DNA from 3 places in the Bacteroides sp. GD17 genome. Region 1 is predicted to be linked to each of the others. Evidence: riboswitches for the same ligand, from Rfam matches in the RefSeq annotation. Region 1 holds a riboswitch; each other region holds the start of a gene.
What was found. Region 1 has a riboswitch for cobalamin ahead of AAE250_RS18105 (TonB-dependent receptor plug domain-containing protein). Riboswitches for the same ligand answer to the same signal wherever they lie in the genome.
Positions count from the first base shown of each region.

Region 2: another riboswitch for cobalamin. It lies ahead of AAE250_RS03690 (TonB-dependent receptor); the one in region 1 lies ahead of AAE250_RS18105 (TonB-dependent receptor plug domain-containing protein).
Region 3: another riboswitch for cobalamin. It lies ahead of AAE250_RS06025 (tryptophanase); the one in region 1 lies ahead of AAE250_RS18105 (TonB-dependent receptor plug domain-containing protein).

Region 1 covers NZ_JBCEZS010000013.1:114,002-117,285, forward strand. The annotation lists gene AAE250_RS18100 (Cof-type HAD-IIB family hydrolase) at 352-1,584, opposite strand; cobalamin riboswitch at 1,713-1,912, shown strand; gene AAE250_RS18105 (TonB-dependent receptor plug domain-containing protein) at 1,971-3,284, shown strand, end outside.
Region 2 covers NZ_JBCEZS010000002.1:100,367-103,650, forward strand. The annotation lists gene AAE250_RS03690 (TonB-dependent receptor) at 1-1,976, opposite strand, end outside; cobalamin riboswitch at 2,060-2,263, opposite strand; gene AAE250_RS03695 (AlbA family DNA-binding domain-containing protein) at 2,394-3,284, opposite strand, start outside.
Region 3 covers NZ_JBCEZS010000003.1:118,922-122,205, reverse strand. The annotation lists gene AAE250_RS06035 ((4Fe-4S)-binding protein) at 1-168, opposite strand, end outside; gene AAE250_RS06030 (GNAT family N-acetyltransferase) at 181-480, opposite strand; gene AAE250_RS06025 (tryptophanase) at 582-1,955, opposite strand; cobalamin riboswitch at 2,225-2,425, opposite strand; gene AAE250_RS06020 (sensor histidine kinase) at 2,454-3,284, opposite strand, start outside.

The DNA of each region.
Region 1 (3,284 bases):
TATAACACCCCAATATCATACACAAAGGTAAGGATAAAACCGAAGAATCTGTTAAATTTGCCACAGACTTTTGATTATTATGTGTTTATATCACGATTTTTATTAAATAAATCCGTACTTTTGCAGTTAAGAGCTGTTGTTGCTTATGGATGCTTATTTTCGGGTTTGCGTTATATTTGCAACACGTGTACGCAAGTCGCTGATAGATATATCACGTTGACTTTGAGGAAGTCAAATGATTCCGATAAGGAAACAGATAACAAACAATAAGCAAAAGCGCGCAGCTCAATGAGTTGCACGCTTTTTGCGTTTATGGGGTTCATGGTTGATATGTGTTTTCTATGGGCTTTTTTATCTCTTCTTCAATATACTATTCACCACCCTTATCGAAGACACCAATTTATTGGTCGATGTAAATACATCCACATTCCATACGTGTGAGGAGCGTCCTTTGTGCACAATTGTACCTATGGCACGTACCGTATCTCCTTCGTGTGCCGAAGAAATATGATTGCCGCTGACCTGCATACCTACAACAATTTCATCGGGCTGGCAAGTAATCATTGAACCAAGCCCGGCAACGGTCTCTGCCAGGGCAAGAGTGGCACCACCATGCAGAATACCGAAGGGTTGGCGGGTGCGCTCATCTACCGGCATCGTTGCTTCTATGCGGTCTTCGGAGGCATAGGTATATTGTATTCCCAGGTTTCCCATCAGTGCATGGCGTGCCCGGGCATTCAGCTGGTCCAAAGGTATTTCGGCAGCATGGACTTCTGCGATGATTAATTTCTCTACAGCCAGAGCCACGCCGTCTTCTTCGTTCGAAGCTGTTACATGGTCGGCGCATACCTTTACAGAATCTTGTGCATGTCCCATTGCTACGCCTACACCTGCCAGCTGCAGCATGGTCACGTCGCATACACCGTCTCCAATGGCGATGACTTCTTCACGTTTTATGTCCAGTAATTCCAGCAAGGCACCTAATGTATTTGCTTTATCCACTCCGCAGGGTACTACCTCAAGAAAATAGGGTTCGGAACGGAAAACATCCAGAGTTCCTGCCAAACGTTTTTTCCAATGGTCTTCCAGGCCAATCAAAGCCTCTTCGTCATCACTGACCAACATACACTTACAAGGCGCAAAATCAATAGATGTGGAGAACTCATCTTCATCAATCAGAATCAAGTCATTTAAGCGAGCTTCATTTTGGATATATTTATTATCAGGCCTATCTGTCAATAGCGTATCGTCATGATAAGTAAATATGTCGAAACCATTCTTGTGCGCTTTCTTTTCCAGATAGGGTAGCATCTCGGGATTGATGCGTCGCTCGAACAATACTTCTCCGTTTTGGGCACTGATAATCTGACAACCGTTATACGACAGGATGAATCCTCCATAGTTGCCCAGTTCAAGCGCTTTGGCCAGTGGCATTAATCCATAGGTAGGTCTGCCGGATGCTAGTACAATCCGTACTCCCATTTGTTGAACTTTCAGCAGAGCAGCCAATGTTCGTTTGCTGATTTCTCTTTCGTCATTGAGCAATGTTCCGTCTACATCCAGAACTAATAACTTGTATTTCATGGCAACTTGTTTTTGGGGTTTTAGATTACAAAGTTAGGAAATGAAAACAACAATGGTAATTTATTTCCTGCTTTTTGTCTTAACAATTGATAAAAGATGTTTGAAGCGTGATATCTCATAATATATTCTTATCTTTGCCAACGTTTTGTTCCGTATCCTCTATTCGGGGGATTGGATGAAAAGGGAATCGGGTGCAAATCCCGGACAGTCCCGCTGCTGTGAGTTTCATGTAAGGGGTATCATACTTATGCCACTGTTCTTTTAGGAAGAATGGGAAGGCGATACACCGGAAACGAGTCAGAAGACCTGCAAAACAAAGTCGAAAAATTGTCCGTTCGAGGAAAGCGGGCAGTGCGCAGAATGTTTTAAGATAATTTTCGTTTCTTATGATAGGAAGAACTATGGTACGGCCGGTCTGTATCGGTTTCTTTTGTATGGCTGCATTGTCGCTTGGAGCACAAGAGGTTACTAATGATACGATTAGTGGCAAGGTACATGCTATTGAAGAAGTTACGGTCAACGCATCTGCAAGTGCACGGAAAGTAACAAGTACCGCTCCGATACAGATGCTTTCTCGTCAGCAACTGGAACAGCAGGGAGTGACGGATATAGCAGATGCTTTACGCCGTTTTTCCGGAGTGAACGTAAAGGATTATGGTGGTGCAGGGGGAATGAAAACCGTTTCAGTCCGGAGTCTTGGTTCCCAGCACACCTCAGTAGCCTATGATGGCATAACTGTAACCGATTGTCAGAGCGGGCAGATTGATCTTTCCCGCTTTTCATTGGATAACATCAAATCCCTTTCTTTAGCGGTTGGTGATAATGATGATATTTTTCTTCCGGCACGTACTGTGGCGTCTGCTGCATCTCTTCGCCTGCAAACATTGCCTCCTGATTTGTCGGATAAAAATGCCCGTTTGAAAACCGAAATTAAAGTTGGCTTTTTTGGCCTGGTAAATCCTTTTGTGCGCTACGATCAACGTTTGGCTGCGAAGGTATCTATGTCTTTTTCCGGTGATTTCATGAGGGCTGATAATTTATACCCATTTACTCTGGTGAATGGAAAATATGTTTCGGAGGAACGCCGCGAGAATAATTACATCGAAACATATCGGGGAGAATGGAATATCTATGCCCAACCCAATGAACGGTCTGTTTTGAATGGCAAGATGTATTATTACGACGCGTTTCGTGAGCTGCCCGGTCCGGTTATTTTATATAATAGTGTGTGTGAGGAGGAATTGAGTGAAAGAAACTTCTTTTCCCAATTACATTATCAGACTTATTGGGAGAATAATCTTTCTCTGCAAGTGAACGGTAAATTCAACTGGGCTTATTCGCATTACCATGATGAAGGTGCGGAATATCCGGGTGGCGAGATGAACAATCTCTATTATCAGCGGGAATATTATGGTTCTGCTGCGCTGCTCTATACTCCGATGGACAGTTGGGCTTTTTCTTATGCTGCCGATTATTCGTTCAATAATCTCAGTTCGAATGCTGCTTCGGGGGTAAAACCTTATCGGCATACGGTATTGCAGACTTTGACGGCTCGCTACCGTTCTCCGCATGTGACATTCACGGCCTTAATGTTGGGCTCTTTGTATATGAACAGTGCCAAGGTTGGAGAAAGTGCAAGTAATGCCCGGCGTATTTCTCCATCCGTTTCTTTGTCATGGAAGCCTTGGTTGCAGTCTGAT
Region 2 (3,284 bases), on a different contig from region 1:
GCCGGAACGTTTTCGTATTGCATCATGCCTTCCTTTTCCGATACGGTGGCTTGAATATAGTCGTCCACATAGCGGAGGAATCCGTTTGCTTCGTAGTAGATGGTGTGTCCCGATGCCGGATGCCACGTCCCGAAGACTCCCAGGTTGACGTTGTCACTGCTCTCGGGATTCAATGCTACGTTGGCATAAATGGTGGTACCGTTGCCCAGCAATTCGCGGGCAAGGGGCAGACGGACACTATGTTCATAGGAGAGTTTTATGGAGAAAGGTTCTACAAGTGTGAAACGTGACCCGGCACCATATCCGTAGTACTCTTTGGTTACGGCACCGCTTATGTTCTTTGAACCTGTGATGCTGGGTAAATCTGTTTGCCGGATGTTCAGGTGGTTGATGTACTCCTTGGCAAAGAAGGTGTTGTTCATTTTTCCATTGAAGAAGGACTGGTTATAGGAGAAACCGAGCACATGCTTTGCCAGGACGTCGTTGGCGGCTTCAAAGTCAACGTCTACTTCATCGTAGCGGTTGTTTCCCGTACGACTCAGCAGGTAATTCAGGTTGAGGCTGTGATGGTGATTCAGCTGATAATTCAGATTGGCGCGGGCAATGGTCAACGGACGCTTGTAGTGACGCATGGAGCGTCCGCGTCCCGTTATTTCATTGCGTGAACTTACAATATAATCGCCATTCCAGTCGTACTTGCGGTATGCGGTGTCCGTAGTCAGCGAGTGATCCCAGGTGTGAGACAGGAAAGCATTCAGTTGCATATTCTTCAAAATGAAGTTATGCTTCTGATAGCGTGCCGAAACGTTCCAGGCATCCGATTCCCTTTCCGCCATGCCGTAGACCTTGCTTTGAACGGAACCGGTCTGCAACTCTTTATTGACTTTGGAGTAGGATCCCGAAACAAAAAAAGCATCTGCCCATGATTTGTTGGCAAAGCCTACTTCTACTTGTCCCAGGAACGAGAAGTAATCATCGTGGAAACGTCTGCGGTTGGTCAGGACGTATTTGCGTACGTCTTCGTCCCAAACTTCAACGTCTTTCATCATATAGTCGTTCTTGGAGTAGTTTACTCCGATGGTGGGCTTGATGATCAATCCCGTCTTAGGCTCCACAAACTGTGTGTTCAAGTCCGCTTTGTGTGTATGGAAAGAGCCGATGCCGTAGGACACGTCCAGGTAGTTTTTCTTTTCCTGCTTGGTGATGATATTGATTGCACCGCCTAAGGCATCTGTACCCAGACTGGCGGGGACTACTCCTTTATAAATCTCTATCCGGTCTATGATGTTTACCGGCAGGTTTGCCAATGAAACTTCGCTTCCTTTTGTATCCAAGGGTACTCCGTCCAGAAAGTAGCGGATTGAGTTGCCCGACATTCCGTTGATGGAGAGGTCGAAGTCCGAACCTACCCCGCCTTCCTCTCTTACCTTGATGCCGGTGGTGCGGTTCACCAGGCTGTTCAGGTTGTTCAGTGAGTTTATGATCGGTTTGATGTCGAGTGCATTGACAGCGAAAGCGCCTTCTTTCACCCGCTGTGTTTGTGTTTTGCCGTACACCTCGACCGAGTTGAGGGTGACGGAACTTTCTTCGAGGGTGAAGTCCGCTTTCTTGTTTTGCTGAATGTTGAGGGAGGTCTTCAGGGTTTGGTAGCCCACGTATGATACGACCAGTGTGTACTTGCCGGGCGTGATGGGTAAGGAATACCTGCCATTGTCATCGGTATATGTGCCGGAGGTTGTATTTTCCACTGCAATCGTTACCTGTGGCAGAGGGGTGCCATGCTTGTCGGTAACAGTTCCTGATAGAACAACCTTGTTTTGTGCTATTACACCTACCTTCTCGTCTTTATCTTTCAGAATACTCTGTGCGGTAGCTGTTTGTGCTGCACATAACAATACTACCCCAAGCCAATACTTGTATTTCATCGTCAGCCGATTTTTTTTGAATAAATAAAACGGCACGTTGCTTCTATGCATGAATGGTAATGACCCGAAAGAATAAAATAGGCTACCTATTATTATTATATGGGGACATCGCTTCTAACCCTGGAAGCTACGTACTCAAGTTATGGAAGTTGGTAGGTATTCTGGCTCTCCTCTGCCTGTACTGCCTTCCCATTGCGCCGTCGCAACAGTGGCTTTTGTAGTTACAGGCATCTTTCTGTGAGGATTACAGCTGCAGGTACAGCTCCGGTTTTGCACCGGATTCCCTTGCATCGGTAGGCAGGTTTGTCTTCCCGATTGCCAATTCCGACGCAAAGATAAGGACAATTTTATATTATTTCATGTTTTGTGTTCAAAAAATGTAAAATTATGCATGTATTACTCCAGGTCAGCTATTATATGATACGTTCTGTTCTACGACATCTTCTGTATTTATTGCTTTCTTTAGAACTATATTTTTTTAAAATATCCTCCGTTTTTCGGTGCACCTCTAAACTCTATTAAGTCTTTATCTTGTAAAGTCTTGATGTATCGCATTGTTGTTCTCAAACTCTTATTTAAATGTTTGCTGATTTCAGATGCATTTGAGCCAGGAGTTGTCGCCAATAAATTGATAATGGCTTGTTCATTCTCATTTACTATGCCATTTACTATGTCATTTACTATGTCATGGTTGGCAGAGTTAGCATTTTGTCGTTTGAACACTACTGTAAACATCCCGTCCGTATGAAATTCAGGTTCAGGAAGATTAGCTTCCTTCATGGCTTCCTGCATACGGGGTATGCCGGATGCCACCCTTTCGACCAAATGCATACGGGTAAACAATCCAAAGATTAATGGATTACGTGTCATGCTTTTATGCCCGAAATTTTTGGCTACGATAGGTAAAAGTCCTCCGGGATTGGAAACCTCTACTCGGTCATCAAACATTTCTATAGTAATGGTTGCTCCCTGTTCGTAATAGTCACGATGGGAGAGGGCGTTAATAATGGCTTCTTTAAATACTGTAAGAGGAATTTCCCAAATCTCTTCTCTCGGTCCTGCTCCCTCAATTTTATAAGCTACTTGCAGTTTACTTTTCAGCCATGCCATAGCCTGCAAATATTGCTGGTACAGCGGACCACCAAAGCTTTTATCATCTATGATATATACCTTAGTAGTTCCTTTGAAAAGAACGCATCTTGTTACTGCGTGTGGAAATTTTCGTTCAGGTTGTTTTCCAAAAAACATGGCTGCACCATTCTTGGCTATTCCTTTATCCGTAAATAGTTCCAAATTCTCAAATATCTGTTTGTCAGCAGTCAATGGACTTAGCTTTGCTTCCGTGCGAAAGTCTTTTAT
Region 3 (3,284 bases), on a different contig from region 1:
TTGCGCAATCAGTTCTTCTGTGGTTGCATTCTCTATCTGTATCCAAGGCTTTTCTTTCGGATGATATACATTGGGAAGTGTCTTGACACAAATTCCGGAGTGTTGGCATAGTTTGGGTTGCCAGATGATGGTCAACTCGCCATTGGTATATTCTTTAGTACTTTCCATAACAATCTTTTTTTAAACGTGAACACCTCTTAATACGATGCGCTTCCATTCAGGGTGTTTGTGAATGTACGCGGCAACAAACGGACACAACGGCACCAGCCTGAGTCCCTGTCTCTCTATATCTTTTAATGATTTTTCTACAAGCTGACTGCCAATCCCTCTGCCATTCAGTGCAGATGGTACTTCGGTATGAGTCAGGTAGATTTCGCCGTTGGTAGACTTGATATACTCTATTCTCGGAGTATATTTCTCGATGTGGAACTCGTATTGACGTCGTTCTTCGTTGTCTATCAGTTCATATTCTTCTGCCATAATTACAAGTATTTAATGTTTACCATCATATAACACTTGATAAAGCAATTTTGTTTTTTAGAAATTAACCAAAAAACAAACGAAGAACGACGTTGCTCTATTTATAATCTTTCCAGTTGTACGGTGAAATGCCGCATCAGCGGAGCTTCCCAGGTGATGCGTACCCCGTGGGTGATGCTTTCGCGCTTGTCATATACATTTTTCAATGCGGCTGCCACCACATCCATGTGGTTGTCGGTATAAACACGGCGGGGGATGGCAAGGCGAAGCAGGTCCAACCCATTGAAACGGTTTTCACGGGTTATCGGGTCGCGGTCGGCAAGCAGATACCCGATTTCGCAACCGCGTATGCCTGCTTCCAGGTATAATTCGGCAGTCAATGTCTGTGCCGGGAATTCTTCTTTTGGGACATGCGTCAATACTTTAGGAGCATCTACGAAGATGGCATGGCCACCTGCAGGGCGTTGATAGGGGATGCCGTATTCGTCCAGCTTCCTGGCCAGATAGGCTACCTGGTGGATGCGGGTTTCCAGATTATCAAATTCTGTATTTTCATCCAGCCCGATGGCAAGTGCATTCATATCCCGGCCGTTCATACCGCCATAAGTAAGGTAGCCTTCGTATTGCACGCAGAAACCTTTGGCACCTTCGTACCAGTCTTTCCGGCGGGTGGCTATAAAGCCGCCCATATTTACGATACCGTCTTTTTTGGCGCTCATGGTCATGCCGTCTGCAAGGTCGAACATTTCATGAGTGATCTCTTTGATGCTTTTGTTACAATAACCGTCTTCTCTCATCTTGATGAAATAGGCATTCTCGGCAAAGCGGGCGGAGTCGAAGAGGACAGGTTTGTTATATTTGTCTGCAAGGACACGCACTTCGCGTAGATTTTGCATGGAAACCGGCTGGCCTCCTGCTGTGTTGTTGGTGATGGTAACGATGATAAACGGTATGCGCTCTGCATGCTCCTGCAATGCCTTCTCCAGTTTGGCGGGGTCTACATTTCCTTTGAACGGGATTTCCAGTTGCGTCTGTTTGGCTTCGTCTATGGTACAGTCCAAAGCTATAGCTTTACGCCCCTCAATGTGTCCTTTGGTAGTATCGAAATGAGAATTTCCCGGAATGATATCCCCCTCGTGCACCAGGTAGGAAAACAATACGTTTTCGGCGGCACGTCCCTGGTGTGTAGGGATGACGTAATCAAAGCCGGTCAGCCGGGTAATAACTTCCTTCAATTTGAAGAAGGAAGAGGCTCCGGCATAACTTTCATCGCCCAGCATCATGCCTGCCCACTGACGGTCGCTCATGGCTCCAGTGCCCGAATCGGTGATAAGGTCGATATAAACTTGTTCTGACTTCAGTTGAAATACGTTGTAATGGGCTTCTTTCAGCCATTGTTCACGTTCTTGGCGGGTACTTTTACGGATAGGTTCCACCATTTTAATTTTCCATGATTCGGCAAATGGCAATTCCATGTTTTATGTTTTAAGGATTTGACAATAAGTTAACGGCTAAACCTGTTTTGAGAGTTTAGTGTGCCGAATATAAGTATTATTTAGATAATATCCAATTAATTGGTGACTTTTTGTAATGTAAATGTCCGGGCGAAATCACTTCGACCGGACATCAACAAATAAACTTGGCAGAGTTTATTTACCTTTTACTTTCTCTGAATCAGGTTTGATGAATGAAATGATGGACGACTTGTCCGGTTCATTAGACTCAACGCTTTTTCCTCGAAAGCAATGATAACATGTGCATGGCAGGTCTTCTGACTTATTTCTGTTACAGGCGCCTTCCCGGAAGCGAACTTCCAGTGGCATAGGGTGATGTCTGCAACATTTTGCGAAACTTACAGCAGCGGGACTGTTTAGGATTTGCACCTAATTCCCTTTTAATTGCCGCCTTCGAACAAAGACGGCAAACCAATGCACTGCAAAGATAGGAAAAAATAGTTATAACTCATAACTCTTCTATGCTTTTTCTTTGGCCAGTGTGAATACAAATTCCAGTCCTCCGCCTTGATTGTTCTTGGCTGAGATGGTTCCTCCGTGAATGATGACTGCATTTTTTACGATGGCAAGTCCTAAGCCGGTTCCGCCCAGCTTTCTTGAACGGCCTTTGTCTACGCGGTAGAAGCGTTCGAACAAACGGTTCAGATGCTCTTGTGGAACACCTACGCCGGTATCTGCAAAACTGAAGTAATAGAAATGTTCGTCTTCGCGGAAACAACTGATGTTGATGTGTATATTCGTCCCGGCGTATGCGATAGCGTTGTCCATCAGATTGCGGAAGATGGAGTAGAGAAGCGAATAATTTCCCCGCAACTGTATCTTGGGTTTCAGGGAGTTGACTACCGTAATCTGCTTTTCTTCCAATTCCAGCGATACTTCATTTACAATATTTGTTACCAGGATGCTGATATCTACTTTCTCCATATCGATCATGTTGGCAGCTTCGTCCATGCGGGTCAGTACGGAGATGTCGCGCAACAAGCGGCTTAAGCGGTTGCTCTGGGCGTAGCAGCGTTCCAGGAAAATCTGCATCTTGTCCTGTGGCATGTTTTCATTGTTTACGATCGTTTCCAGATATCCCTGTATACTGCTTACGGGAGTTTTCAGCTCGTGGGCAATGTTTTGCGTCAGTTGACGTTTCAAGCGGATTTGTTCTTCTTCCTGGGTAATGTCATTGATGGAAATCTCAAAACTTAAATCCTGGAAAATGATACACTCTACAACGAAAATGCGTCCGTTCTTGTTGATATTGATAGACATTCTTTTTTCTTCTCTGCCGGAAGGACGCTT